2 regions of the Pedobacter sp. KBW01 genome follow, and region 1 is predicted to be linked to the other one. Evidence: riboswitches for the same ligand, from Rfam matches in the RefSeq annotation. Region 1 holds a riboswitch; the other holds the start of a gene.
The links. A riboswitch is a leader RNA that binds a small molecule or an ion and turns the genes downstream of it on or off. The one in region 1 is predicted to bind thiamine pyrophosphate.

Region 1 (4,435 bases):
GAGTGAATTCAATTTGTTTTCAGTTCCGGCGATATCGTAATAAACGCGGCGGTATTGTAAATCAGCAAACAAGCTTAACGATTCTATAGGGCTGTAGTTAACCTTAGCATAGGTGTTGAAGTCTGTTTTAAAGCCATCGTTATCATAATAATGCCTGTCTATATTGCCGTTTGAGGCATATTGTGCCCAGATAACCTGTCCAAAGTGTGCACCTTTATATTCGTTATATGCACCACCAAGCGTAAAGTTGAGGTTCTTTTGCGGAACATAGTTAAACGCATAGGTAACGCCATAAAAGTCGTTATCTAACCAGCGGCGGCGAATCAAATCTGTTTTGGTAATTGGCGTACCACCGGCAATAACAACCGGATTTAAGCCGTAATTTTTTAGTTGATCCTGCACACGGTATTCTTCGTAGTAGCCTGAGCCCTGGGTATAGTGTAGCGCTCCGTTAAATGAGAACTGATCAGAGAACTGTCTCGCATAAATTAACTGATAATGGTTTTGAACATAATTATCAGTTTGGTTATTGTATAAGAAACTGTTATATCTTCTTCCTGAGTTTAACAGGTTAGCTGCGTCTTCCGCGCTAAGCTCATTCCGGGCTATATAGGCATTCATGCCAGCCACATCATTTTCTAAACGCGATTGCGGAATGCCATTCCACGACTGATAAGTTTTTTCGTTACCAGAGAAAACATTTACGCGCAATAAATCCTTGTTACCATGGTATGCACCTGAAAGGAAATAAGATTTAAGTAAAGATGAACCACGATCTACATAGCCATCAGAACTGATTCTCGATAAACGGCCATCGAAACTAAAACGGTTGTTAATTAAGCCTGTTCCAACTTTTACGGTGTTTTTCCAGGTGTCAAAACTACCATAAGTGCTATTTACTTCTGCATAAGGTTCGGTTTCGCTGGCGGTAGTCTGGATGTTTAAGCTGGCACCAAAAGCACCGGCTCCATTGGTCGAAGTACCTACTCCTCGCTGAATCTGAACATTATCAACTGATGAAGCAAAATCGGGCATGTTTACGTAAAATGTTCCCTGACTTTCGCTATCGTTAATTGGAATACCGTTAACCGTTACGTTAATGCGGCTATTGTCGCTTCCCCGTATGCGGATTCCGGTATAACCAACGCCAGCACCTGCATCCGAATTAACTACCACACCTGGAGTATTCTGTAAAATAAAAGGTAAATCCTGGCCAAAGTTATTTTGCTGGATTTCTTCTTTGCCAATGTTCTTATAAGTAGTTGCCGATTTTTCGGTGGCCCTTGTTGCCCTTACAATCACTTCATCGGCCAGAAAATTCTGCGCGGTTAAAGAGAAATCTATCGTACTGTTTTGCGAAAGGGTTACTGTTTTTTCTTCAGTTTTGTACCCAACATAACTCACTACAAAGGTATATTTTCCATCAGCGAGGTTTGATAGGGTGAAGTTTCCGCCTGCATCGCTCAATACAATGGTTTTCTTATTTTTTATTTTAACGGTGGCCCCAGGTAGGGCATTACGGTTTTGGTCCGTTACCTTGCCGGTAACAGCAAGTTGTGCCGATGCAAAGAAAGGCAATATTGCAACAAGCGCTGCAAATAGTAAATTTTTCAATGTTCTTGTTTTTAGTTAAACCAACCGGAAAAAGGGGTTTCCCCGATTTTTAGTTAAACTTCCATAACTCCAATCCCTACGCCGGCATTACCCGGATCAGGTGCATGACTTTAAAATTCCAATAATCAAATTTCAATGTTCAGTTTTTGAAAATTGAATATTTTGATTTGGTTATTCAAGTCAATGGGTATGTTCTCAGCCTGTTTTTGTGTTTATTTAAACAAGGCACCCCTAATGATGGTGCAAATGTAGGGAATATTTGGCAATTCGGGCGGATATTGTGATATTATGGGGCTAAAAGTTCAAAAAATTGACGGCGTAATCGCAATATTCGAAAATTTATTATGCTGATCCAGCTAAAAAATCGTCAACTGCTTTTTTAGCATTGGCCAACCTATCATCGCCCAGGCCACTAATTACTACATAATTTGCATCGAGTGCTTTTAGTTCTTTATGCCATACTTCCATAAAGTATTCGCGTTGGTTGGGGAAATCGCGCAGCGGATCATCTTGCCAGGGCAAATCAATATCCATTAACAGATATAAATCGTAGGGCCTTTTGGGTAGGGTATCCAAAACCGATTGCGGGGTTTTGCCCAGCACTTCATCGCTCCATATTTTAACCGTTATAAAAGTGGTATCGCAAATAATAAAATCACTTTCTGTTACGGCAAGGATAGCATCTTCGAGTGCCACCTGACCATAAAACATGTTCTCCTCATCCTGTAAGGTATAATCTGTAACCAGGTTTTCGCAATAATAGCGGGCGTACTCAGGTACCCACGAAACTTTATAGTACCTGGCCAATAATTGAGACAGTGTTGATTTACCTGTACTCTCGGGACCAACAACGGCGATCTTTTTAATATTTTTATTCACGTAAATGTATTCTGACAAGGTTCAAATGTAAAAGAAAATGCCTTAAAAGAAAAAATCCGGTTGAGGAGGGCTCCTCTAACCGGATAATAAACCAAACAAACTATTTATGAAGAAATCCTCATGGCGGGTAACTAATCCGCGGAGGAAGCTTTAGATCATTGTCTAAAGTATATACAAAACGCATATATGTTCTACTTATTACAACATTATTGCCAATATTGCGAACATCACAACTTCGTGACTTAATTCTGACTTCTGAGGGCAGTTTCTTAGTGTTATTTTAACACTTATTAACATTCAGATTACAATTGTATATTTCGGCACTACTATTGTGTATAATTATTAGTACGTTTTGAATTTTGGCTGTTCATTATTTAAAACTATTTGTACTAATTGGTGTTATTTATTTTAGACAGTTGAAAATTAAAAACTAAACCAATGAAAAAGTTATGTGCAATATTAGCGCTGCTCATTGTTTTTGCCCTGGGGGCAATCGCCTATACAAATATTAAGTTAGGCGGAATTATTGGTAAAATCACTCCTTCAGATGCTGCTGCTTCTGTTTCACTTGTAGCCGGAACCGATACCTTAAAGGCACAGTTGAGCCAGGGAGTTTTCACCTTTTCTAACCTTAAAGAAGGCGTTTATACAGTTTGGATACAGGCCAACGCGCCGTACAAAGATGCTGTTATTGAAAAGGTGGCAGTGAAAGATAGTGCTACTACAGATTTAGGCGAAATTAAATTACAACAGTAGGTGTTTTAACAAAAGAAAAGATAAAAAAGAGGCAGAATAAAGGCCTCTTTTTTATTTTAAAAAAATCAGCTTAAAATCGCGCTAAAGATGTATCTTTGCATCCCGACAGAACAGTTGGGATTTTTCTTCGCAATAGCACTAAATCTCGTTGCTTTCTAAGGTTCTTAAATGAACCAATACTTTAGAATTTTAATTATTGTTTAAGCTTTATCATGCCTAAAGACACTTCCATTCGCTCAGTACTAATTATCGGATCTGGACCAATTATTATTGGCCAAGCCTGTGAATTTGATTACTCGGGTTCTCAAGCGGCCCTATCTTTAAAAGAAGAAGGGATTACCGTATCAATTATCAACTCTAATCCGGCTACTATTATGACGGATAAAGTTATCGGCGACCATGTTTACCTTCGTCCGTTAACAGTTGATTCGATCGAAGAGATTTTGCAAGAGCATATTGCTGATGCAAGTTTACCTAAAATTGATGCCGTGCTACCAACTATGGGTGGCCAAACAGCACTTAATCTTTGTAAAGAAGCAGAAGAACGCGGTGTTTGGGAAAGATACGGTGTTAAAGTTGTAGGGGTTGATGTTGATGCAATCGAGAAAACAGAAAACCGCGAAGCCTTCCGCCAGTTAATGGTTGATATAGGCGTAGGTGTTGCTCAATCGAAAATTGCCAACTCATTCTTAGAAGGTAAAGAAGCCGCTCAGGAAATTGGTTTTCCATTGGTAATCCGCCCATCATATACCTTAGGTGGTTCTGGTGGTGGTTTTGTGCACAGAAAAGAAGAATTCGATGCTGCACTTAAACGTGGTTTAGAAGCTTCGCCAACACACGAGGTTTTGGTAGAGAAAGCAGTTTTAGGCTGGAAAGAGTATGAGTTAGAGTTGTTAAGAGATAGCAACGATAACGTAATCATTATCTGCTCGATCGAAAACTTCGACCCGATGGGTATCCACACTGGTGATTCGATTACTGTTGCTCCGGCCATGACTTTATCTGACCGTTGTTACCAGGAAATGCGTAACCAGGCGATTAAAATGATGCGTGCCATCGGAAACTTTGCCGGCGGTTGTAACGTTCAGTTCTCGGTTAACCCGGCTGATGACGAAATCATCGCAATCGAAATTAACCCACGTGTATCACGTTCATCAGCTTTGGCAAGTAAAGCAACTGGTTACCC
Region 2 (4,435 bases), on a different contig from region 1:
ACCTTACAAAAAATCAGCCGTTTAAATGAACAAAGCATGTTTTAATGAATGAATGATTTTCCACGATAGAATAAGGTGCATCACCTGGTCAAAAAACACCCTTACATTTGTCTCAACTGCCCCCATTTTAAACCAGTAAAGTCTGTAATTTAGTATCAACAAAACGAAAAACATTATGGCAGCAATGCACCCTTATTTAAACTTCGATGGCAAGGCCGAAGAAGCTTTTAACCACTACAAATCTGTTTTTGGTGGTGAGTTTACCTTTTTTGCGAGAATGGGCGATGCACCTGAAAGCGACAAACTATCTGAGGCAGAAAAAAACCGTGTAATGCATGTGGCACTACCGATTAACGGGCACACCATTTTAATGGCTTCTGATTGCGTACCATCTGCAGGCCATGTACTTACAGAAGGAAACAACATGTACATTAATTTACAAGCCGAAAGTCGCGATGATGCCGACAGGTTGTTTAATGGTCTTTCAGCAGGTGGAACCATTGAAATGCCAATGGCTGATATGTTCTGGGGCGATTACTTTGGCAGTTTTAAAGACAGGTTCGGTATCCAGTGGATGGTTAACTTTACCACCAACGGTTAAAAAATATGACTAGTCCTGAGAAATATAAGCGGGACTAGTCAATTTTACTCAATTCTGTTACCAAATCTTGAAAGCCAGGGCGATTTGCCACATCCGGCACCAAACAGGCATCCCTCAGTGCAGCTATACTTTCTAAAACTTTTCTGCTAATAGATTGCCTGTGCAACGCCAGTAAATCATCGAGCAGGTAACCATAGGCCAACACTTCAATGCGTTCTAATGCAAAAACCAGTTTTGCGCTAAGCTGATTATAAAAACTGGCTGCACCAAAATCACCGAACAAAGCACTTCCTTCATCATCAATCAAGGTGTTGTGCGCGTATAAATCGCCATGCATAATCCCTGCGCTGTGTAACTGATTGGCCAGCGAAGCAATTATTCTTGCAATACCTAAAACCTGTTTTTCAGTCAGTACCCGATCAGCAGGAAAAACATCGCGTGTACAACTCTCTAAACTTGGCGGATTGCCCAGGTTATAAAAATGATGCGGGATAAGTTCCATCACCAAACCTTTTTTATCTTCAGGGTGCAATGCAATCTGCCCAATCAGGTTAACCAGCCCGGGGTGAAAACCCGCAGCAATATAAGCCATCATTTCATCTTCCGGCAACCCATCGCTGGTTACATCTCCTTTAAAAATCTTAACCGCTACCTCCTGTATTTCATCACTAATGGTGCGGTTGGCTTTCGAAATCACACCCGATGCGCCTTCGCCCAATACATGGCTGATTTCCAGATCATGCCAGTTGATGGCCGAAAGTTTTTCAACAGCAGGGGTTTTACTAAAATTATTACCAGAAAAGGCAATCCACGCTAACTTAGGCATGGTGGCTATCCATTGTGGCAACTCATGCAGCTTATTTGCCGCAATACGCAACAAACCCAGGTTTTTACATCGGCTAAGCGTTTCAGGCAAAGCCACAAGTCGGTTTCCTGCCAGCATAAGTTTTTCCATGCGTGGGCAAAAGCTAATTTCATCAGGTAAGGTGGCGATGTTGTTATTGGTTAAAATCAGCCAACGGAGATTAGGGTTTAATGCCTTGGCTGGCACTGTTTCGATCTGATTAGACTTAAAACCTACAATTTCGAGCTGAGGGCAATCGGCCAGTACCTCAGGCAGCACCTTAAAATGATTTTCAGAACAAAAGAAAATCCGTAATTTCTTTAAGCGGCCAAAATCTTCGGGCAAGGCAAACAGCTTATTAAACGAAAGATCCAGTACCTCCAGTGTATCGGCAAGGTCAAATATGGCTAAAGGGAAGTGGGTCAGGTTTTCAGTTAATTTTAACGATACCGATCCATTAAGTTCACCGCTTTGCAGTTGTAATAAGGTTTGCCCCATAATGTACTTCGATTTTAATTACACGCGAAGATACCGCTATATAAGGAAATGAACACTAAACAGCGGAAACTATATTAAAATAAAAGAAAATAGATTTTATCTATGTTTATTTTCTTCAAACAATAAATTCAAACTGATAATACAATCATAAGAAGCTCATCATAAGTTTCATCGGCCCGACTCAGATTTATTTTTTATTTGCATTAGTAAATTATAGCGCTATATTTACAAAAAACTTTAGGGGTGCCTAGTGCTGAGAAATACCCTTCGAACCTGATGTAGTTAGTACTGCCGAAGGGAAAAGTGAGTGCAACATCTGTTGCCGTCTTTTCGTACCCTGTTAGGGGCAATCTCTATAGTTTTTCCAATTTTTTTTAAACATGGAAGTAACTATAAACAATCAAAACCATTTTCTTGGCGAAGCCTGTTCTATTGAACGCATGCTTAATTATCTGGCAGTTTCAGCAACCAATGGTCTGGCCATTGCCGTTAACCAAACTATCGTGCCGAAATCGAGCTGGCCTGTGCATATCTTACAGCCTGGCGATCAGATTATACTCATTAAAGCTACTCAGGGCGGATAAAATCGACGAATGATTGGATTTAAATGAGTTAATTGAAGATACAGTCCAATTAATCCTTCATTCATTCGTCAATTCTGTCATTCAATCACTCAATTATTCCCCATTCAATCATTCAGTCACTCTTCTAATATGAAACAAGAAAAAACCCCTAACGCCGAAGCAATCAGCCGCAGCCCGTTTCCGGCATCTACCAAAATATTTGTGCCCGGCAAAATCCACAATATACATGTGGCCATGCGCGAAATCCGCTTAACCGACACTAAAATCCATAATGGATTTGGTTTAACCGAGCCAAACCCGCCGGTAACGGTGTACGATACCAGTGGCCCTTATACCGATCCTAACGCGGTTATTGATGTAAGGAAAGGTTTGCCACGCCTGCGCGAGCAATGGGTAAAAGACCGCCTGGATGTAACGCAGCTCGATCAGCTATCATCGGCATATGGACAGCAGCGCCTGGCCGATAGTAAACTCGATATTTTAAGGTTTAACCATATCAATAAACCTTATCAGGCAAAGGCAGGCGCCAATGTATCGCAAATGCATTACGCCAAAAAAGGCATTATAACTGCCGAAATGGAATATATTGCCATCCGCGAAAACCAGCAGATCGATATTTTAAACGAACAGCTTGGCAACCAGCACGAGGTAATGAACCACCAGCACCAGGGCAACAGCTTTGGCGCCAATACCCCAAAAGGCTACATTACCCCCGAATTTGTACGGGCAGAAGTGGCCGCAGGCCGTGCGGTAATTCCATGTAACATTAATCACCCCGAACTGGAACCGATGATTATCGGCCGTAATTTCCTGGTAAAGATCAATGCCAATATTGGTAACTCTGCAGTTACCTCAACCATTGAAGAAGAGGTAGAAAAGGCCGTTTGGGCATGTAGGTGGGGCGCCGATACAATTATGGATTTATCGACAGGAAAAAACATACACGAAACCCGCGAATGGATTATCCGCAATTCGCCGGTGCCTATTGGTACCGTTCCTATTTATCAGGCATTAGAAAAAGTAAACGGGAAAGCAGAAGACCTTACCTGGGAAATCTTCCGCGACACGCTTATTGAGCAGGCAGAGCAGGGGGTAGATTATTTTACCATCCATGCCGGCGTATTGCTTCGTTATGTGCCATTAACAGCCAAAAGGATTACCGGTATTGTTTCGCGTGGCGGATCGATCATGGCCAAATGGTGTTTGGCACACCACAAGGAAAACTTCCTTTACACCCATTTCGAAGAAATCTGCGAAATTATGAAAGCTTACGATGTGGCGTTCTCATTAGGCGATGGTTTAAGACCGGGCTGTATTGCCGATGCAAATGATGAAGCGCAGTTTTCGGAACTCGAAACTTTGGGAGAACTAACCAAAATTGCCTGGAAACACGATGTACAAACCATTATTGAAGGTCCCGGGCACGTACCCATGCACCTGATTAAGGCCAACATGGAAAAACAACTCGAACACTGCTCGGAAGCGCCTTTTTACACCTTAGGCCCCTTAACTACAGATATTGCACCGGGTTACGATCACATTACTTCGGCCATTGGCGCCGCCATGATTGGTTGGTTTGGAACCGCCATGCTTTGCTATGTAACCCCTAAAGAACATTTGGGCCTACCGAACAAAAAAGATGTGAAAGACGGGGTAATTACCTATAAAATTGCTGCCCATGCGGCTGATTTGGCCAAAGGCCACCCGGGCGCGCAATACCGCGACAACGCTTTAAGTAAAGCACGTTTCGAATTTAGATGGGAAGACCAGTTTAACCTTTCACTTGATCCTGATACCGCTAAGGAATTTCACGATGAAACCCTGCCGGCCGAAGGCGCTAAGATTGCCCACTTCTGTTCTATGTGCGGACCAAATTTCTGCTCTATGAAAATCACACAAGATGTGCGC

Region 2: it holds a riboswitch for thiamine pyrophosphate, as region 1 does, so the genes downstream of both, thiS (sulfur carrier protein ThiS) here and DBR40_RS22290 (TonB-dependent receptor) in region 1, are expected to answer to the same signal.

What each region holds. Positions count from the first base shown of each region.
Region 1 is NZ_QAJQ01000027.1:16,859-21,293, forward strand. Features, by position in the region: gene DBR40_RS22290 (TonB-dependent receptor) at 1-1,614, opposite strand, end outside; TPP riboswitch at 1,671-1,769, opposite strand; gene DBR40_RS22295 (AAA family ATPase) at 1,957-2,493, opposite strand; gene DBR40_RS22300 (carboxypeptidase regulatory-like domain-containing protein) at 2,932-3,249, shown strand; gene carB (carbamoyl-phosphate synthase large subunit) at 3,462-4,435, shown strand, end outside.
Region 2 is NZ_QAJQ01000016.1:30,906-35,340, forward strand. Features, by position in the region: gene DBR40_RS17140 (VOC family protein) at 176-601, shown strand; gene DBR40_RS17145 (leucine-rich repeat-containing protein kinase family protein) at 636-1,943, opposite strand; TPP riboswitch at 2,173-2,260, shown strand; gene thiS (sulfur carrier protein ThiS) at 2,324-2,527, shown strand; gene thiC (phosphomethylpyrimidine synthase ThiC) at 2,657-4,435, shown strand, end outside.